DNA from 4 places in the Paenibacillus odorifer genome. Region 4 is predicted to be linked to each of the others. Evidence: predicted binding sites of a transcription regulator. Region 4 holds the regulator's gene; each other region holds the start of a gene.
The links. The regulator Rex, encoded in region 4, represses fermentation and respiration genes when NADH is low (regulators of the CRP and FNR family bind a similar motif). The targets are predictions, from matches to a motif close to TTGTGAAATATTTCACAA.
Positions count from the first base shown of each region.

Region 1: PODO_RS19075 (polymer-forming cytoskeletal protein) is a predicted target of Rex. The motif match lies at 2,785-2,802, and genes of this name have one in related genera.
Region 2: PODO_RS01085 (phosphoketolase family protein) is a predicted target of Rex. The motif match lies at 2,699-2,716, and genes of this name have one in related genera.
Region 3: PODO_RS03530 (flavocytochrome c) is a predicted target of Rex. The motif match lies at 4,000-4,017, and genes of this name have one in related genera.

Region 1 covers NZ_CP009428.1:4,369,756-4,375,355, forward strand. Annotated here, with positions in the region: gene PODO_RS19060 (LysR family transcriptional regulator) at 1-427, opposite strand, end outside; gene PODO_RS19065 (histidine phosphatase family protein) at 586-1,203, shown strand; gene PODO_RS19070 (hypothetical protein) at 1,267-1,512, opposite strand; gene PODO_RS19075 (polymer-forming cytoskeletal protein) at 2,175-2,726, opposite strand; gene PODO_RS19080 (peptide ABC transporter substrate-binding protein) at 2,911-4,500, opposite strand; gene PODO_RS19085 (LacI family DNA-binding transcriptional regulator) at 4,702-5,600, shown strand, end outside.
Region 2 covers NZ_CP009428.1:224,429-230,028, reverse strand. Annotated here, with positions in the region: gene PODO_RS01090 (ABC transporter ATP-binding protein) at 1-40, opposite strand, end outside; gene PODO_RS01085 (phosphoketolase family protein) at 201-2,582, opposite strand; gene PODO_RS01080 (GntR family transcriptional regulator) at 2,876-3,598, opposite strand; gene PODO_RS01075 (hypothetical protein) at 3,686-3,874, opposite strand; gene PODO_RS01070 (GyrI-like domain-containing protein) at 3,990-4,688, opposite strand; gene guaD (guanine deaminase) at 4,808-5,600, shown strand, end outside.
Region 3 covers NZ_CP009428.1:813,295-818,894, forward strand. Annotated here, with positions in the region: gene PODO_RS03520 (glycoside hydrolase family 88/105 protein) at 1-6, shown strand, start outside; gene gnpA (1,3-beta-galactosyl-N-acetylhexosamine phosphorylase) at 19-2,181, shown strand; gene PODO_RS03530 (flavocytochrome c) at 2,265-3,788, opposite strand; gene PODO_RS03535 (spermine/spermidine synthase domain-containing protein) at 4,273-5,160, shown strand; gene PODO_RS03540 (aminoglycoside phosphotransferase family protein) at 5,305-5,600, shown strand, end outside.
Region 4 covers NZ_CP009428.1:4,561,431-4,567,030, reverse strand. Annotated here, with positions in the region: gene dinG (ATP-dependent DNA helicase DinG) at 1-1,582, shown strand, start outside; gene PODO_RS19895 (redox-sensing transcriptional repressor Rex) at 1,713-2,366, shown strand; gene PODO_RS19890 (amidohydrolase) at 2,353-3,654, shown strand; gene PODO_RS19885 (cell wall elongation regulator TseB-like domain-containing protein) at 3,826-4,344, shown strand; gene PODO_RS19880 (hypothetical protein) at 4,755-5,297, shown strand; gene PODO_RS19875 (AAA family ATPase) at 5,290-5,600, shown strand, end outside.

The DNA of each region.
Region 1 (5,600 bases), 190 kb from region 4:
CGTCTGCTTCAAAATTATTCAATTTTTCCATGACTCCATGAGAATTAGTAGTAGTGATCTGAATGTTAACTTCCGGAAAAGATTGTTTAAATAATGACGCCCACCGGGGAATGAGGATGCTTGTCGCCAAATAATTACCTGCAATCCGCAGATTCCCCTCAGGAAATTTGTGATAGTCTTCAATGATTTGCTGGACTTGATCACCCATGGCAAAAAACTTCTCAAGAGGTTCGATTAACCTTTTTCCTAAAGGGGTGAGCACCATCCTCTTTCCTTTAATTTCAAATAACAAAATATGATTCTCCCGTTCAAACTTACGGATTTGCGCTGATATAGCGGGTTGACTGATATGCAAACGTTCAGAGGCTTTGGTCACACTACCTGTGATCGCAACGTAATAAAACAATTTTAATACATGATAGTTCATCGTGATCTCTTCCTCACTTCATAAAATAATATCTGTATTCGCCGCTTATCCTCAGTCATTTTACTATAACTATACATTATGGATGTTAACTATTATATATTGTTTATTTATATTTATTTCTTTTATACTTACAACTATTCATAAGGGAGGTTTTGTTAATGACAAAGACAGTATTATACTTAACCCGCCACGGGCAAACAGAATGGAATTTACAAAAACGAATGCAAGGGCATCAAAATTCTGCGCTTACAGCCTTGGGCGAACAGCAGGCCGAATGGTTAAGGGATCGTTTGCAAGTAGAAAACTTAGGCGCAATTTATTCTAGTACTAGTCCAAGAGCATTGCATACTGCGCAGATTTTACGGGGAAAGCGGAGTTTACCTATTCAACAGCAAGTTTCTTTAATGGAAATAAACATGGGGAGCTGGGAAGGAATGAATACGGATCAGATACAACTAGAATCCCCTTTACAATATTCCCATTTTTTCACCAGACCCGATCTATATATTCCTCTAACCTCAGGTGAGACTTATAAGCAGCTTGAAGGAAGAGTAGTGCCGACAATGGAGCGCATCATAAACGATAACGTAGGGCTAGAGGTGCTCATCGTCACCCATCGGATGACTTTAAAAGTCATTATGGCTTATTTTCTTAATAAATCATTGCAGGAAATAGGGGAGTTACCGGATATTCTCTCTACTGCATTATGTAAAGTAACCCTAACTGATAACAATACAACCATCGATCTGTATGGAGATACTTCACATTATCAATGACTATGTATTAAAAAAATAAAAAGGTAACTCCGATTAACGGGGCTACCTTTTTAGCGTTCAACATTAAATATCCACACTTTTGATTATAAAACTGCGTACCTTCATCCATTTGCCTGAAATGAATTCATCAATCGTTTTCGTCTTTGGTCTAACGCAAAAACGGTGTTTTGCCCCTTTATCAAAGCCCACAGCTTCAAAAATTAGGCTGTCCCCTATTTGCTCCTTGAAGAACACCTGCTTTAATCCCAACCTATTTAACATTTCAAGCTTTACGCTCTCAATATATGTGCGCGAATACTCCTTAGACATATGTGTTCCTCCTAGTAGTGGTAGTAATATTATAAGTCAATAGGAAGAAAATCAACAATAGTTCATATATTCATCATCCACAAAAAAACAACCAGGCAGCAATTCTCCGTTATTGGAGGTTCGCTGACTGGTGTTTTGGGTCTGTTGTGATTTGCTTGATAGGTTATGAGCTAAGCTTAATCATTCGTAGCTTTCGGATAACCACTCCGTTGTAGCGCACTATCTTGATATATCTGTAAGATAACTGCATTCTATACACTTATTCGATATCCACAAGGGCTAATTCTAACTTTAAGTGTATTCTATACAATTAAAAACTAGAGAAATAGCCTATAGAGTATTAAATCAGGAAAATAGATGTACAAAATACAGCTATTTTCATTGGCCGGGCGTTTTGAGCATTTTAGTTGTACAAAATACAGTTAAAACCATCTACTGTACACTTCAATGTTTCATACTCCATTACTTCATACTCCAATAATTCACTGCTTCAATACTCCATTACTTGTTACTTCAAAGCCGTTGGCTCTCATATGGTAACTAGATGGGGTGTAGTCCATTATGAGTCAGCCCATTCATTACTGATTCCTTTTGCCTATCCTATCCGGATAATTCTATCTATTTAGTCCTTCTACTTCTACCTAATCGAAATCATCACTAACTTATTTAACTTCAGTTGCCCCAGTCACTTTACCTTCAATCCCTGCAGTTGCTTTCATATCTTCGTTTGCGAAGTAAAGATTTCCATCAATAGTCGAAGTTTCATGCAGATTAAATCCGTTCGCATCTACATAAACATCACCTTTAATGGTTCCGCCTTGAACTCGTAAATTTTCACTTTGTACAGTTAACTTAGGTACAGTGAGTGTGTAATTGGCAGTAACTTTGTGATCAGCGTCTTGGGCATAAAGAGCAATCTTACGGTAGATGTCGCCGTCTGCGGCCCCTTTATCATGGAATTCGCCTTCAACAACAACATCTTGGGCAATGGTCACATCATTTAGAATGGCAATAATCCAGTTTCCATCTTTACTTACAGCCTTGGTAAACGCATCTGCTTGATTTACGATTGAAGCTGTAGTAACTGCATCCGTTTGCTCTGTTGCTGGAGTCGTAGTAGCCGCTGAATTAGTTGCATTATTATTATTCGCACCACAACCAGACAAGACTGCAACCGAGACGCCTGCTACTAACATCATTTTAAATAACTTCATTTTAAATCCTCCTTGTTTTTGATTATAAATTAATTATATATTAAAATTTTTAATAAAAAGGTGAAAATTTTCACAATATTGTGTCGTTATCTGAAGCGGTTTCACAAAGGTGATTAATTCCATACAAAAAGGACACTCCCAATAACTGCGGAAGTATCCTCATAGTCTTTATTACTATAATTTTTTAGATTAAATACCCTCTTGAAAAAGATATGGAACCATCATACTCTACACTTACTTTTTTAATGTTAGGTTTATGCAAAACATCAGCATAAAAATAATACAGCGGAAGGATGACCATTTGGTCAATGAGCATTTTTTCAGCTTTTGCATAAAGCTTGTTTCGTTCGCTAGTGTCTAATGTAAGCCTAGCTTGTTTAATATAACTATCATAAAGTGCACTGCTCCAGCCCGAATCATTATCGCTGCTCCAAGATGTGAAATAATCTAAAAAAGTCGATGGATCGTTATAGTCGGCTGCCCAAGCCGCTTTTGCCATTGTATAATTCTGCTTAAGACGATTATCAAGCAGATCTTCCCAGGGTTGAACCTCAAAGCCTACTGTAATGCCCAGATTTTTGTTCCAGCTGTTAATAACGGCTTCTGCAATTTCTTCATGCCCTTCATTTATAATAATCGAAAAACTAGGAAGCTGAGTTAAGCCCTCTTCCTTCAAACCTTCCTGAAGTAATTTCTTAGCCTGTATTACATCCTCTTTGAAATACCGTGTATCAATAATCTCTGATCTAAAATTCAACTTGGAACCACGAATACTCCGAGGAATAAAACCGTAAGCAGGTGTACCATAGCCGATAGATTCTCGGTTAGCTGCCATGGCTAATGCTTTACGTATCTTCAGATTTTTGAAAGGTGCTTTGCTTAGATTGTACTGATAATAATATGTAGAAGCATACGGCAAAGCATATAACTCCTGAGGGAATACAGAATTTAAAGAAGCCTTATCTATCAGCTCATCTTTTGCCCCTACCCAGTCAACTTCATTGTTTAAGTAGGCCATAGTTGGCGAAGGTGTTCCAGCTTTAGGCCGAAGTAGATGCACCTCTGAGAAACGAATTTCTTGCGCCGCATAATAGTTTGGATTTTTAATTAGATGAATCGAATTTTCATCCCACTGTTGCAGTTTAAAAGGGCCATTAGTAACCATAGTTTTAATATTGTACGCCCAATTCTTATCTGCTTTCGCGACTTGCGCATTAATTGGCATGTAAATACTTTCCGCGAGAAGCTGCGGGAAATGTGAAGTTTTTTCATTCAAAGTCACTTGGAGTGTATCGTTATTTAACGCTTTCACACCCACTTTCGAAGACTCCTTTAGCTTCCCTTTATGATAATTCTCTGCGTTAGCAATTATGAACATTTTGAATGCATAGCTATTCATAGACTGAGGTGCAAGCGCTTGTTTCCATGCATACTCAAAATCTGAAGCCTTAACCTGCTGCTGATTACTCCATTTTGCGCTCGGCCGCAAGGAGAACGTGTATGTTTTCCCATCCTTGGAGACTGTCCACGACTTGGCTATCCCGGGAACCGCCTCTCCCGCATCATTCAAACGCACCAATCCCTCAAATATCCCTTTAATGACCGTAGTCGTACTACTATCTGTGGAAGAGGCAGGATCTAGATCTACAGGAATATAATCAAAACCAATACGCAACACCTGTTTAGCCTGTACAGCAGATGCAGTGTTCCCTTCACTTACATTTAAACCTATTAGTAATACTAAAACAAAGAGAACATGGAGCAATTTTTTCATCGACACTCCCCCTATTTCTATTATTTTTATTAAATAGAATAACATGGAATCTATTGATTCCGATAGATTAATTTCACCGTAATTCTTCCATTTCTAGAACCTAGCAGGGTCATCTAACTGCACACTCACTTCCCATTGACGCTTTGGGATCAGAATGTTAATCTTTAGAAAATATCACAAGGATAAGGGAGCTATTTACTGGTGAAAAAGACAACCATGAAGGACATCGCACTTCGTGCCAATGTCTCCGTCGCAACAGTGAGCTATGTTCTGAATCGTGTCGGCAACCAAACCATTCCTGAGAAAACGCGCCAGCAGATTCTTCAGCTTGCCGAGGAACTACACTACATACCCAATCTGGCGGCACGTTCACTTGCGAATCAGAAAACAGGATTGGTAGGTGTGCTTGTTAACACCTCAGCCCATACACCACACTGGAAGCTCCATGCCCAGTTCTCATTTATACATGCCTTGGAACAACGGTTAACAAATGCTGGTTACCATACGCTGCTATATTCACTTGATGTTGATCAGCCTTCTTTGGATATTATCGTAGAAAGAAAGCTGGAGGCTGTATTTCTGATCGATGTGCGCGAGGAAGCCTTTTATTCGATCTCCAAGCATTTTGTAGAAGGAATTCCTTTGATTCTGATCGACAGCATGATTGAAGATAAACTCTTTAAGCAGGTCCTTTTCAACTATCGAGCAGCTCTGCAAAAGGTAAAACCACAGGACCTTTCACAGGTATGTTTAATTATGGAGAGCTTCAATAACTCTTTCCTCACCCGCTTTATTCAGGACAGTATTCCATTACCTGAAGAAGCGATATTCACCGTTGTCAATTTGGAGGAATTAAATACATTCTTACAGGAGGGGGACTATAAAGAGGCCATTGTCATTAATGAGTTTATTGGAAGTTACGTTGAAAAAAACGGGAGGTTCGAACAACTCTCTGTGCTTTGCACCTGCAATTGTCCGGAAATATTAGGCGATGACGTTCATAAATTCATTTTCACAGGGGATAAAGCGGCTACTGCATTTGAACTCATGGACAAATTATTGCATCATTCTGACTACTCCGCACAAGAAAATAATTGTTA
Region 2 (5,600 bases), 2.5 Mb from region 4:
GTATTTCTATAGACTTGGGAAGTTTATCAATAGATGTCATACATTTCTCCCCTTTCTTTACCCACCTATTTACTCACATATATTTACAGTGGTAAAGATGAAAAAATGATTATAATTGTTTTGTATGGTTATTTAAACAAATAAAAAGACACCTCTAAAGGTGTCTTTTTGTATTACTTCCTATGGTACTGGCTATACGTTTATTTCAAAGCTTTCCATACCCAGTTCTCTACTTCTGGCAAATCAATACCCTCTTCACGAATGAATTGGTGATGTTTCTTAACGATAGCATCCATTTCATCTGCGATCGCTTTATAGTCGTTAGCATTAGGCAAGCTCAGAACAGCTTCCTTCGCCAAGTCAAAGCGGTCCATTTGATTCAATACGCGCATATCGAATGGTGTTGTGATATCGCCATTCTCGCGGTATCCGTGTACGTGCAGGTTATGGTTATGGCGATCAAAGAACAAGTCTTTAATCAGACCTTCATATCCGTGGAAAGCGAAGATAACTGGTTTATCTTTTGTGAAAAATTGATCAAACTCTTCGTCAGATAAGCCACGCGGATCTAATTTTTGACTTCTCAGTTTCAACAAGTCTACCACGTTGATATATCTAATCTTAAGGTTCGGCAGTTTTTCATGCAGGATAGAGATTGCAGCCAAGCTTTCGATAGTTGGTTCTGTACCTGCAGAAGCAAAGACAACATCAGGCTCTCCACCTTGATCGGTGCTTGCCCAGTCAATAATCTTCAGTCCTTTATCCACCAGCTCTTGTGCTTCATCCGCACTGAACCATTGTGGACGAGGATGTTTGGAAGAAACGATCAAGTTAATTTTTTGACGGTCATTTAAGACGGTGTCAAAGACAGCCAGCAAGGAGTTCGCATCAGCCGGCAAATACTCACGGATAAATTCTGGTTTTTTATCAGCCAAGTGACCTAGCAAACCTGGATCTTGGTGAGTGTAACCATTGTGGTCTTGTTGGAATACAGTTGAAGTTGCTACCACATTCAATGATGGAATATCCGCACGCCAGCTTTGATCTGTTGCTTTACGCAGCCATTTGAAATGCTGAGTAATCATCGAATCCACGACACGCAAGAAAGCTTCATAGCTTGCAAAGAAACCATGGCGACCTGTCAATACGTAACCTTCAAGCAAACCTTCTGCCTGATGTTCAGACAATTGGGAATCGATAACACGGCCATAAGAAGCTAGGAATTCATCATTCGGCTCAATCACTTGATCCAACCATTGACGTTTCGTCACTTCAAAGACAGGTCCCAGACGGTTGGACATTGTTTCATCCGGTCCGAAAATTCTGAAATTGCGGTTCTCTTCGTTCAGAGAGATAACATCTTTCATGTATTTACCCAGAACGGCCATATCTTGTGCTATTACTTCACCTGGTTTGGAATTATCAAGTGCGAACTTACGGAAATTGGGTAAGTTTAGATCTTTAATCTGGTTGCCAGCATTAGTAACTGGGTTCATTCCCATACGTCTGTCGCCAGTTGGCAGAATCTCAGCAAGTTCAGCGTTCAGACGACCATTGTCATCAAATAATTCTTCTGGTCTATAGCTGTTCATCCACTCCAATAACGCTGGAGCATGTTTCATATTCTTTTGATCCACTGGAATCGGCACCTGATGGGCACGGAACGAGTTCTCATTCGGAACACCATCCCATTGCTTTGGACCCGTCCAGCCCTTAGGAGAACGGAAGACCAACATTGGCCAAACCGGACGCGTAAGGTCATTGTTGTCACGTGCATTCTTTTGAATCGCTTCAATTCTTTCTACGATGGTATCAAGCACCTTAGCCATTTCTGGATGCATTAGATCAGGATTTTCGCCTTCAACGAAGAACGGTTCCCAACCCATACCTTTAAAGTATGCAGTAATTTCTTCTTTGGATTGACGAGACAGAATCGTCGGGTTACTGATTTTGAAACCATTTAAGTGCAAGATCGGCAGAACTGCACCATCAGTAACTGGATTGATGAACCGGTTGGAGAACCATGAAGCCGCTAATGGGCCAGTTTCAGCCTCTCCATCGCCAATAACAACAGCGGAGATTAAATCTGGATTATCCAGAATTGCACCTACACCGTGGGATAGAGAATAACCTAATTCGCCACCTTCGTGGATCGATCCAGGTGTTTCAGGGGCAGCATGGGAAGCAACTCCACCTGGGAAAGAGAATTGTTTGAACAATTTCTTCAGACCTGAGATATCTTGTGTAATTTCCGGATAAATTTCAGTATAGCTACCATCGAGATAGGAGTTCGAAACCATGACCTGACCGCCATGACCAGGACCCTCGATATAGAACATATTCAAATCATATTTAGTAATGACCCGATTCAAATGGGCATAAATAAAGTTCTGGCCGGGAATAGTTCCCCAGTGTCCAATTGGCTTAATCTTTACGTCTGCTTCTTTCAGCGGTTCTCTTAACAACGGATTATCTTTCAAATACAGTTGACCTACAGAGATGTAGTTAGTTGCGCGCCAGTATGCATCAAGCTTCTCTAAATAAGTTTTTGATGAGTAATCAACATCCATGGATAATACCATTTCTTCCACTCCCCAAAATTTTTTCTGTGTCTACATTGCCGTAATTTCTTCCACAAGTACATCATACCGCCGCCAAAAATTAATTCAACCTTTTCAACAAATGATACGGTCCAATTTTGTGAAAATATGAACATAGTATGAAAAACGGTGTCAATTGTCTGTAAAAATACGTCAATATTAATATATATGTAAAAATATGGGCTGTAGTTTGCGGGGATATTTGCTACTCGTCCTTCATCTATTTTGCGCAAAATAAAAAAAATAAGACCGAGAAAAATTCCCCAGTCTTACTTTTAATGAACGGACACAAAGGTATTAAATTTTAAGTATTTATAGTGGAAGCGCATATGGGAGAATTCAAAGGGTGTGCCATTATCTAAAAAGAAAATCCCTTCCATAATGCTTACTGGTTCATTCGCCTGCAAATGCAGCAGCTCTTGATCCGTAGCCTCAGAGGGTTCTGCGGATATCGATAAAAAGGATTTGGTTACCGCCAGGTTCCGTGAATCCTCCAAATAATTAAAGATAGATCCTTCAATAATAGTCTGATTTAAGTTCTGCACGATTTTGATTGGGATATAACCCGTTTCAATCATAAAGGGTTCATCATCAAAAAGACGCAAGCGAACGATTTTGTATACAAAATCATGTGGTCCTAAAAACAGATCCCGTTGCAGTTCTTCCGTTGGTGGAATGACCTCGAATTTCAGAACTTTAATCTTTGGCTTCTTCCCATTCATTTGAAAATTGTCGGTGACACCTAAATTAGAGCCTTCGTAGTTAAAAATAGATTCATTTTTTATGTATAAAGGATTTATAAATGTCCCTGAGCCACGCTTTTTAAAAATAATGCCGGCATTTGCCATTTTAGTCAGAGCACTTTTAATAGAACTACGACTCACTTGATAAGTTTCACTAAGCGTTCGTTCATCCGGTAATTTCATGTCGGGAAACTGCCCAGCAAAAATTTTCATTTTTAAGTCATCAATAATTTGTTTGTAGACAAACTGTGTCATGAAGTACTCCTTTTCAGGTCGATACAAGTTTTATTTCAATCTTTACTATAACATAATAACCAGACGTTTATAATCTATCCGGCCAGCTTATTTACGTCGGCGATTTGTCATGCGATTGTACATCACTAAACCGGCAATGACCATGCCCAGCGTCCCCATACTACTTGCTGATTCAGCCTGCATACCAAACAAAATACACAGGTTAGTGACCAAGCTTTTTGTAAGTACAGCAACAATAATTAACATCAACGGGCGCCAAATGTTGTATCTTCTCATCCAGGCAACACTCCTAATCCAATTTTCTCAAACTATCGATCGATTTCATCTATTATATCACAAGATGGTAACCGCATTCATTTCCTATAACCGTAAAGGAATCGAAGCCGACCTGCTATTTTTTATTAATTCTATATCTTAAAATGGTTTTCAACTTATCGTGTTCTACTTTTCTAGCATCCGACAGATAAATTTCTCTATGAACAAGCGTTTTTAGCACATAATTGTTTTCATCTATAAACATTTTTAATTGTTGGAATGATTCAGGTTCACTATCATATGAACCAATATGCAAGATTTGCACCGATAAGCCATCTTCTAATTCATCAAAATATGCCTCTTTCAATAGGGGGTGAGGTTTCTTTTTATTTACTATCTCAAAAGCTCTTTCTACCGTCTCTCTTGTTACAAAATCCGGTTGTCTTATCATTATTGTATATAGTAATTCATCTTTTATTAAATCCTTGTGATTTCTACCTTCCTCTGTCAAATCCCATAATCCTTCGAGTGGATATACCGTATAATCAAAATAACCCTCCGGAGTAAATCCATTTTTAGGCATCATTTTCACCGCATAGGACAGAGAGTATAGAACCCCGACTCTTTCTAAAAAATCCTCATGATTAGGATTACCTTTACCTTTTATACAGATGAATTTCTGTTTCCCAACTTCTAATAATTGCGGCTTAGCTTTGGGTTGATATAACTCCTTTTCATGCTTTCTATATTCATGTTTTGGCATTTTGCTTCCCCCTATCTTTTTCTGTATTCTAGCATAGCGAACATGACGTCTATGCGTCATATTCGGTTTCAATTCCTCCGCTCCTCCTATCCGTCAATTACGCCTTTATTCGACTTTTGGTCTGGACTTATCCTTTTTCACGGATTATAATAACGAATGCACACCAAAAGACGAACATTAAGGCGGAAATCATGAGAAAATATATGCAAATATTCCTAGGCACTTCATTTTCTAGCCTATCCCCAAAAGAAATTCAAATTTTAAAGGACCATCTCTTCTGTATCAACACGGATGGGATGATAGAAATGATTGTTGCACCGAAGCACCCCGACTATCAACCCTTGCTTGATGCTTATCAAGGTCAGGACAATTTTCATGTATTAGCTGAAGGCCAGTATTTTTTGCCCGGCTTTATCGACCTGCATGTTCACGCGCCACAATGGGCTCAATCTGGAACTGCATTAGATATTCCACTCTATGATTGGCTAAATACTTATACCTTCCCACTGGAGTCTAAATTCTCGGACCTGGCTTTTGCAAAAAAAGTCTACGATGACGTGGTTGGCACTTTGCTCGCAAACGGAACAACTACAGCACTTTATTTTGCAACGGTGCATAAAGAGGCCAGTTTATTATTGGCTAAAATATGTGCGGAAAAAGGGCAACGTGGACTCGTTGGAAAAGTGGTTATGGACGATCCGCAGGGAAATCCTGAGAATTACCGCGACTCCGACACCCATACCGCACTAGTGGATACGGAAGAATTTATACTAGCTGTACAAGAACTCGCTAAATCTACTAAACAAGGCGTATATCCAGTAGTGACACCAAGGTTCATTCCAAGCTGCACTAATGAGGCTTTACAAGGCTTGGGAGAACTAGCCGCTAAATATGATACGTATGTTCAATCGCACTGTAGTGAAAGTGATTGGGCGCACGGTTATGTGCAAGAACGGTTCCAGAAAAACGATGCTTTTGCCTTGC
Region 3 (5,600 bases), 3.1 Mb from region 4:
AAATAGGAGGGATCCAAGTTGTCCCAAAAAACAACGGGGGCCTTTACACTGCCGGGAGAATCCGGTTATGAGGCATTGACCCTGAAATTAGCTGAACGTTGGGGTGCCGATGTCATCCGTGACAGTGACGGCACACAGTTGTCCGATGAGATTATCAACGCAGGATACGGCATTTATTCTACAATCTGCATCATCAGAGATCATAACGAATGGGCGTCCCAGAATTCAGACAAGCTGCAGCAGAGCTTTTTAATAACAAATCCGAAGGTAGCGGTACAAGATTATTTATCCATCTATCTGATGGAGGATTTTTTTGCTGAACAATTCCGAGTGAATGATTCCAAAGAGGCGTTTAAGTACTGGCAGGTTTTTGACCGAACGACGGGCGAAGAGGTTCCAAGAGAACAGTGGAATTATGAGCGGGAATCGGGAAATGTAGTCATTACTGGAATTGCACCTTGGCATAAATACACAGTCAGCTTCATGGTCTATCGGATTTGGGAAGAGATCTCCATGTACAATCACACCACGAATCACTGGGAAAAAGAGCATCTGATGCAGATTGATCCCATCTATGTAGAAACGCAAAAATATTTACTCCATTGGATAGAAGATTGGTGTCATAAGCATAAGGAAACAACAGTGGTTCGATTTACCTCCCTCTTTTATAATTTCGCCTGGATCTGGGGCAGTGATGAGCGCAATCGCCATTTGTTCTCGGACTGGGGTTCATATGATTTTACGGTAAGCTCAAGAGCGCTTGATCTGTTTGCCAAAAAATATGGGTATTCGCTCACGGCCGAGGATTTTGTGAATGGTGGGAAATATCGGGTCAGTCATATCCCGGCGCAGCAGCGGAAGCTGGACTATATGGCATTTATCAATGATTTTGTCATCGAATTTGGTAAGCAATTAATTGATATTGTGCATAAGCACGATAAGCTGGCGTATGTCTTCTATGATGATAGTTGGGTTGGCATGGAGCCTTACAATGACCGTTTTGAAGAATTTGGTTTTGACGGGATGATTAAATGTGTGTTCTCAGGATATGAGGCAAGGCTTTGTTCTGGTGTAAAAGTAGATACCCATGAGATTCGGCTGCATCCCTATTTATTTCCGGTTGGATTGGGAGGGCTTCCTACGTTTATGGAGGGAGGTAACCCTACGCTCGATGCCAAAAAGTATTGGATTAATATCCGGCGCGCCTTGCTCAGAGAGCCTATAGATCGGATTGGACTGGGCGGATATTTGCATCTTGTAGAGCCTTATCCGGATTTTTGTGATTATATCGAAAAGATCGCGGATGAATTCAGAGAAATTAAAGAGCTGCATCATAAAGGCAAACCGTATCACATTAAGACGAAGGTAGCCATTTTACACGCTTGGGGTAAATTGAGATCGTGGACTTTGTCCGGGCATTTCCATGAAACGTATATCCATGATCTGATTCATATCAATGAGGCTTTGTCCGGATTGCCGATTGAAGTCCAGTTCATTGATTTTGAAGATATCCGTAAGGGAGTATTACAAGAGTGTGATGTAGTGATTAATGCCGGCTCGGCAGGTTCAGCATGGAGTGGCGGAGAATACTGGAGTGACCATAAGTGCGTGGACTTACTGACAGCGTGGGTTTATGAGGGCGGTACTTTTATAGGTGTCAATCAGCCTTCGGCGCTTGAAGGTTATGACAGCTTTTTCAGAATGGCCCATGTGCTTGGTCTCGATGAGGATACAGGCTCCAAGGTAGCTCATGGAAGATGGACATTTGAGGCTAGAGATGAGCAAGGTTTAGTGCCTGAAGGAGCCAGTATAACACCTAAAAATAACATTTATCTTACGGATGGCTCGGCAGCGGTATTGTGTGAAAAGAGTGGGATGATAACATTGTCTGCCCATACCTTTGGTAAAGGAAAGGGGATCTACCTGCCTTCTTTCACCTTAAGCTTTGAAAATACAAGATTGCTGTTAAATGTGATTCGTTATGCCGGGAATGAGTTAAAGGACACAAAGTATATTACGGATAATTTATATACAGAGTGTGCGTATTATCCAGAAAGTAAAATACTCGTCGTGATTAACAATAGCGACCAGCTTCAAAAAACTACGATTGATACAGAATATGGACAACAAACGTTGGAATTAGATCCGTTTGATACTATTATCCGGACTATTGGCGATTAATTACATTAAAAAAGCTCAAGCCAGCGGCTAACTTGCCGATGCTTGAGCTTTTTGCTGTGAGGCTTATAGTATCTATTATCTACTTATTTTGCTTTTATGAATTCAGCAGATTTGATCCCAGCTTGACGGCCGAAAATAATGATTTCTGCAACAGAGTTGCCGCCGATCCGGTTTTGTCCGTGTAAGCCGCCTGTAACTTCACCAGCCGCAAACAGACCAGGAATAGCTTCACCATCTTTATTTAGAACTTCTGTGTTCGTATTGATCTTCACGCCACCCATGGTGTAGTGAATCCCAGGAGCAATTTTAATAGCGTAGAAAGGACCAGTGGACAGGTCATTGTCCATTCCTGTAGTTCTGCCAAATTCGGCATCCTTTTTATTCTTAACGGCGCTGTTCCAAGTATCAAGCGTTGTTGCCAGCTTATCCTCTGGAACACCGATTTCTTTGGCCAAAGCTTCGATGGAATCCGCCTGAATCACGAAACCCATTTTGTCATATTGTTCAATAGCCTTCACACGGGATTTAACACCGGAATCAAAGACCAGCGTAGCTGCTTTTTCAGGCAGTGTATTAATGGAAGCCGTTACTTTATCACGGGTATCCAATTCGTTGGTGAAGCGTGTACCTTCACTGGAAACAAGGATAGCGCCTTCCCCACGAACAGCTTCGCCAATGAGGTAGGATTTTTCTTGCTGCACAGTCGGGTGAACTTGGATTTGATCCATATCGACGGTTGTGCCTCCGAGTTTCTCAATCATCTTGATGCCGTCTCCGGTACTGCCGATTTGGTTAGTAGTAACGTAGCCTTCCAAGTCAGGTCTTACTTCGGAGATCAAATCCATATTGGCACCGAACCCGCCAGTGGTTACAACGACAGCATCTGCCGTAATTGTTTTTTCCTCTGTTTGGTTAAAGAGGACTTTAACGCCATTAACCTTGCCGTCTTTTTCGGTAATTTCTTTGACATCAGCATTCACGAAAAGTGGAATTTCTTTCTCTTGTACGTTTTTCACTAAACCTTTGACAAGGTATTGACCCACAGCAGAGCCATCTTCAGGACGGTGTGTACGTTTTTCGTTCATGCCGCCTGTAATGGTGATATTGTTCAAGCGGATTCCGATGGAATCCAGCCAATCGATCGCACTCGCGGAATTATCAACGAAGAAACGAAGCATTTCTTTGTCGTTAGTGTCATGGCCACCTTTTAATGACTCTTCATAAAATAAATCATTGCTGTCTTCAATGTTTTGTTCTTTTTGGAATTTTGTTTCAGAAGCGTTCATTCCCGAAGAGGATTTGGTTGTGTTCCCGCCGGCAACCGGCATTTTTTCCAAAATAACAGGGTTCATGCCTTTCTCTTTGGCCTCAAGCGCCGCGGACATTCCCGCACCACCCGCACCGACAATGATGATATCATATTTATCTTTTAATTGATCGAATGGTGTGTAGCTTGCTTCAGATGCCCCGGAGACGGCTTCAACTTCTTTTTTCTCGTTGTTATTACTCTTGCTCTCGTTCACCTTGTCGTTTCCATTACCGCAACCTGCGGTAACGAGCATGACAGAGAGGACGAGACTCAGAGCACCAGCTGCTTTCTTTTTCATTGTTAACCCTCCACTTTTATATTTCTCTATTAAGATGTACCAAAAGAACCCGACAAAAAAGAAAGGAAGTATCAGAGGGAGTTGGAAGTGGAGAAGCGCGCGCGTCGCTGTTATTCTCCTAACTTCAAATCTTCTACGGTTACGTCCACAGTTTCCATCGTTATTCTCTTTAGTTCATCTTCTTATTAAGTATACCATCAATCATGACTATTAGTGAAAGTTTTCACAAATTATACAAGTCGTCTATTCTAACATAGGGTAACGAAATATTGAGCAGATTAGCTGAAAAATGGACCATAAACCTTGCAATTAGAAGATTTTGACGTAAGATTTTCTCACTGTAGAAGTGGTAACTGTCACGGATTAGTAAAGCGATTTTTGTTCTTCTGGATTTTTAAATGGTAAAATGGGAGTATTGCCTACTAGGCATACTGGAAAGACTAATAAGAGTCGTGGAAATAATTTCTAATAAACAGGTGAGGATATGGAATCTAATAGAGTAATAAAAGAAAAGGTAAAAGAAGATAACTATAAAGTGTTTGCTTTACTAAGTCATTATTTGAATAATACCCCCGACTTTATTAGCAAAGAAGAAATTGAAGAAATTGTTAACTTTGGAGTGTCTTATGAATACGCTTTTGGTTTAATGTTGGCTTCTGCCTTTGGGATGGATACGGTTGATAATGTTGATGATAAGGAATTGTTCAACCAATATTTTAGCAATATGCTTCATAAGCTTGATGCAAATGAATATTATGACAATCCATATTATAAAAATATCAAGATACCAACTATAAAGATTAATAATAGTGAATTAAAATATGAAAAATATAAACCTTTTGAAGGTTTTGTTTGCAATGATATCATCCGGACAGAAGAGGGAAGACAAATTCCTCAGGTTGGTTTTTTTCAAACTGAATTCATGTTCCCGGCCGTATTAGAGAATGATAGAATCTGGATGACGATCACGCCAAATGAAATAGAAACAATGAAAGAAGCTGTAGATAAAGCGTGTGGGAATGTTCTTACGTTTGGACTTGGGCTTGGCTATTATGCTTATATGGTTTCTGAAAAAGATAATGTTGAAAGCATAACGGTTGTTGAAAAAAATCAAGATGTCATTGATCTATTTAATAAATACGTACTGCCACAATTCAGTAATGCTCACAAGATCAGGCTTATCCAAGCAGATGCTTTCGAATATGCAGAACAACATATGTCTAAGGAAAAATATGATTTTGTATTTACGGATTTATGGCATGATGTTTCTGATGGAATGGACATGTATTTAAAAATGAAAAAGTTTGAAAAGAAAAGCCCGGATACTGTATTTATGTACTGGATAGAACAATCTATTTTATGTTATTTGTAGTTTTGGGTTGCGTAAATCTGTTGTAGCTGACTCCGAAAGGAAGAACCATTTTTGAAAACTCCTATATCTCTCATAAATTGGCTAGAGCACAACGAAATCATAAACGACTTATTAAATCAGGAAGACAGCTTAACTGCGCATACAATGGATCAAGGATTTGAAGCTGAGGTCATAAGGATTAATTCTGATCAAGAGAGCTATGTACTGAAAACATGGAATAAGGAATCCAGACCGGATGTCCAGTTTCAATATCGTTTATTGGATGTTCTATCCGAACGAGGAGTAGCCGTCTCTAAACCAGTGGGCTGGGGAATCAATTTGGATGGAGATAAGGTGTTGTTAACAGGTTTTGACGGAACCCCTATTCATAAAATGAATACCAGGAAAATGAAGGAACTCGCAAGCCTATTAGCAAAAATACATAAAATTCGCGTTGAAGA
Region 4 (5,600 bases):
CTATTATCATAGGGCCAAGCATGAAGCTGGGATTGCTGACGTGGTTATTACGAACCATTCCAAGCTATTCGCAGATGTTAAAGCTGGGCACCAGCTGCTTCCGGCTTACGAGCATCTTGTAATTGATGAAGCACATCATTTAGAAGATGTGGCTGGTAAACATCTTGGCATGCATATGAAGCATTTCACTGTGGCACACACGTTATCGCGACTGTATAAAGATAGCCGAAACGGACAGCTTCCTGCTCTGCGCCAGATCTTACAGTCGTCAGGCAGTGAAGAGGCTTCAGAATGGAGCGGAGTCATCGATCGGATCTACCCGGATCTGCTTACCGTCAAAGAAACCTGGGATGCACTCAGCGACAAGCTGTTCAGCCTTTTGCCGGAACGCAGTGATGCAGCAGCAGGGGAAGCGGGGCAACTGGTTATGCGTTTGCTTCCTGCCCGTAAGCCGAAGGATTGGGATGAATTAGTTGCGCTTGAGAACACTATGAATCTGACGTTAAGCGCCATCATCCGTAAGGGTGATAAAATGCTTAATGAGATGCGTGACCAGGAAAGCCAATCCTCAGCAGACAGTCTTGTTACTGATATTAGCGGTTTATTTAAGGATTTGGCTTCCATACGTGAGCAAGTAAGATTCTTTATGGGGCTGAATGACGATAATGTAGTATATTGGCTGGAGGCAAATGGAAATTACCGCAGCAAATCACTGCAGATGTATGCCGTCCCTGTGGATGTTAGCAGCCAGCTTAAAGAGTTGTTCTTCGATAAGAAAAAAAGCATCGTGCTTACCTCGGCGACGCTGTCTGTAGATAAATCTTTTCAGTTTATGATTGATAATCTCGGACTTAACGAAGCTGCGGAAGAGGGACGTCTAATGACCTCACTCCTTCCATCTCCCTTTAAGTATCGCGAGCAGGCGCTGCTAGTTATACCGCGTGATTTTCCTAGTGTGAAGGGCAGTGTGGGCGATGCTCGATTTGTCGATACACTCGTACAGTCGTTAGCAGAAGCTGCCAAAACAACACGTGGGCGGATGCTGGTTCTGTTTACTTCTTATAAAATGCTGCGTCAGGTATATGATCCGCTTAAAGAGGCTTTGGCCTCACAAGAGATTACGGTGCTTGGTCAAGGCGTGGAAGGTGGCAGCCGGAGCAAGCTGATCCGCCGCTTTCAGGACAGTGCAGCATCCGTTCTGCTGGGGACGAGCAGCTTCTGGGAAGGTGTAGATATTCCAGGTGAAGCACTGACTTGCCTGGCCATCGTGAGACTTCCGTTTCAACCGCCGAATCACCCGTTGGCGGAAGCGAAGTCGGAGTTATTGCAGGCTCAGAAGAAGAATCCATTCATGAAATTGTCTGTTCCTCAAGCGGTTATTCGTTTTAAGCAGGGATTCGGAAGACTGGTTCGCACGGCGCAGGATCGCGGAATAGTTATTGTTTATGATACAAGGGTTATTGAATCTCATTACGGGAAGTATTTCCTTTATTCATTGCCTGGTCCCAAAATGGAGCATATGCTGACTGATCAAATGGTCCCCCGCATAGCGGAATGGCTAGAGGATGGCGGCGCTTCTTAAAATGCTCGTCTTCAGTTTAGCTCCTCCTTATCCTTAAGGGCGGTAAGTTACAGTACCGCCCTTAATAAGGAGAGGTATACGTTAGAATATGGATTTTCACAAGAACATTACTATTTTTAGGAGGAAAAATATGAAATCGGATAAAATATCAGAAGCCGTTGTTCGCAGACTACCTGTGTATTTGCGTTTTTTGAATGATCTCCAGAATCGCGAAATATTAACAGTTTCCTCTCAGGAACTTGGACAAAAGCTTGATCTTAATCCCGCACAGATTCGTAAGGATTTAGCGTATTTTGGTGACTTCGGCAGAAAAGGTATCGGCTATGATGTAACGTATCTTATTGAGAAAATCCGTCATATTCTGAAGCTGGATCAACAGCTTAATGTAGCTTTAGTAGGGGCAGGTAATCTCGGACATGCCTTGTCTAATTACAATGCATATCTCAAAGATACTATGAAAATCACGGCTATATTTGATTCGTACGCTCCTAAGGTTGGACGTAAGATCAACTCCCTTACTGTGCAACCGATGGATGAACTAGGCAGCACGATTCGTGAGCAAGGTATTCGCATTGCCATTATTACCGTACCTGATTCAGAAGCTCAAAATGTAGCAGATATTCTCATTTCTTCTGGGATTGAAGCAATTTTGAACTTTGCCCCTGTGATTCTGAAGACACCACCGAATATCCGGGTGCATGCAGCTGATTTTACAACTGATCTGCAAAGTCTTGCTTATTACTTGCGGGATGGAAAGGAAGAAAGCGAACATGAACAACAATAAAACGATAATTAAGGGCGGGTATTTTCTGACTCCGGGAACGGATGAGCCGGTTCTGAGTGGATATATGACTATTGAAGATGATTTAATCACTTACATAGGAAAAGAAGAGCCTCAGATGGAAGCTGGAGTGCAAGTGGTTGATGGCAGCCGTCTGCTGTTCATGCCTGGACTTGTAAACACACATGGTCATGCGGCGATGTCTTTGCTGCGTGGATATGGAGATGATTTAGCGCTACAAGTGTGGCTTCAGGAGAAAATGTGGCCGATGGAGGAAAAGTTCACCGGTGATGATGTATACTGGGGAACCTCCTTATCTGTATTGGAAATGCTGAAGGGTGGAACTACGACCTTCCTCGATATGTATGATCACATGGACCGAGTAGCTGAGGTAGCTGAGTTATCAGGTATCCGTTCCGTATTGATGCGTGGTGTGATCGGGTTATGTCCAGAGGATGTACAGAATCACAAGCTTGCGGAAGCGATTTCTTTTGCCCGTAACTGGCATGGAAAGGCTGACGGTAGAATTACTACTATGATCTCACCGCACGCCCCTTATACTTGCCCTCCGGACTTCCTGGTTAAGTTCGTGCAGGCAGCGCATGATCTGGATTTACCGATGCATACGCATATGTCCGAAACGAAACGTGAAGTGGAACAAAATGTGGCGGATTACGGGTTGCGTCCTGTAGCTCACTTAGAGAATCTTGGAATGTTCACACGTCCCTCGATAGTTGCACATGGTGTTCATTTAAATGATGAAGAGATTGAGATCTTGGCTCGCCATAATGTGGGTGTCTCTCATAATCCGGGCAGTAATTTGAAGCTGGCTAGCGGAGTGGCTCGGGTTACTGATCTTCTAAAAGCTGGTGTGAAGGTGTCTCTTGGCACGGATGGCGCGGCAAGCAACAATAACTTGGATATGTTTGAAGAGATGCGGCTTGCAGCTCTCATTCATAAGGGTGTCAGCGGTGATCCAACGGCTGTTCCAGCTCCAGAAGCTCTACGTATGGCTACAGAATATGGCGCCCAGTCCATCTTTTTAAATAATGTAGGCAGACTTGCTGTTGGGATGAAAGCTGATTTCATTGCAATTGATATAGATCAGCCGCATTTGCTGCCACACACAGATCTGTTGTCTCATGCAGTTTACTCTGCTAGCGCTAAGGATGTTGAGCATGTGTGGGTGAATGGTAAACAGGTCATCAAGCATGGACAATGCTTAACCCTGGATGAGGAAGCTATCCGGCGTAAAGCGCAAGAAGCCTTCGAAGGTTTATTGAAGCGTTAAGTCTGGAGAATAACGAATAAATAATAGGCTGCGACTTTTTGCTTTTAGCAAAAGTTGCGGCCTTTTGTACATTTTAAGGCTGGGAAAGCTAGAAAATTATGAAATTTTGGATAAACACGCGGGTGTGTTATATAATCAAAAAAGATATATTACTAGAAAGGGAGCTGTACCTTGAAGAAAAGGAAAAAATGGATCCTCCTGGGGTCAGTTCTGATTCTGCTCCTGGGGTTTGGACTTATCCAGTTCTATGCCTATATTATGAAAGATCAATGGAACGAGCGGGATATCGCCAAGGATGTTGCCAAAACCAGAGCGGGTCTAACAGAGGTAACCAAAGCACAAAAATCGGTTTGGGATGAAAATGCAGTGTACTGGGTTTTAACAGGAAAAAATGAAGCCGGGACTGCTCTTATGGTCTGGGTCCGCTTTACGGTAGATGGAAAATTTGCTGAAGGCGACGACGCAGTGTTTGCTGAGGAACTAAGTAAAGGAACCTCAGAAGCCCAAATACGCGGCATTATCAAAGCTGATCTTCCGGACATAACGATTGAACGCTTGCTGCCGGGAGTATATAACGGAGAGTATGCTTGGCAGCTTTTTTATAAACAGAGCGGTCGGTATTATTATCAATTTTATCGGTTTTCGGATGGGTCCCGAATGGGTGAAGGTTACAGTTTACCTAAAAGTTAAGCCGAACATAAGGAAATTAAGGGTGGCAATGTAAACAAGCGAACTTATTATAAGTTCGCTTGTTTACATTTATTTGATGTACAAAAGTGATATACTAAGTGATATACTGAATGGGTGGTTATCACCGAATATTCTCTTAAATTCACATACAAAAATAGGCCGATTGATTAAAAATCAAGGCCGGTTTTGTCGAAAACGAGGAATATATTTGGTATTGATGGAAATATTTAAAAAATTAAATTTTAAATATATTCACATTTATTTTGAAATTAGTATATACACCTGTGATATACTACTACTTGTAATTAGAACAGCAATAAGAGACTTCAGTCTCTCTGATGAGCTCTCAAGTAGCTATAAATTATTATACTGAGCTTTATATTTTGTCATCTTTGAGAGGAGGACGTTTCTTGAAATTACGTCTTGTACCTGTGCTGATAACGTCTCTACTGTCGGCTACTCTATTGTTTGGTGGCTTCTTTTTGTATCGTCAGTTTGCAATGCAGGAACCACTTCAGAAGATTGTATCTCAATATGAGGGCGTCAATGATTCTCATATCAGTATTAACCGCAATGAGGTCACTTTGAAACTTGATCTCCAGCCAGGCACGAAATTACGTGAACTGGTTCAGTACGTCTCTAAAGAAGGAAAATCGATGATTGATGGACGTACACTGAAACTTGATGTAGAACAGAACTCCAGTGAACTGCTGGATGAATACTGGGATAAAGCGATGTTCTCTGTAGCTGAAGCCATGGAGAGCCGTAAATATACACTTATACCCACAGAACTTGATGGACTCAAAGCGCAATATCCGCAATATAAAAATGTGATAGCCTCAACAGAAATTGACGACAATAATGTCTATGTAAGCTTAAGTAATGGAAAAGAAAGCAAATTTATTATTTTGCCGCGCAAACCTGCGACATTGGGGGTATGGAATAATGCCTAAATACCTTAAAGAAATTCTAATCGGATTTGTTCCTGTCTTGTTTATTTTTATGGCTTTTCTAGGCATTAATATATTCCCGATTGTAATTGCTGCTGGGATGCTCACGGCTTTACTTATCATTGCTCATTTAAGAGGCGGACTTGCGGTAAATGCAGGTGCCGGGAAGAAACGCAAGAAGGATGGACCTTCAAAGCTTACTTTTGAAGAAATTGGCGGGCAAGACAATGCAAAGCAGGAGCTTCGTGAAGCGTTGGATTTTCTGATCCGGCATGAGGAAATCAGCAAATTCGGGATTCGGCCTTT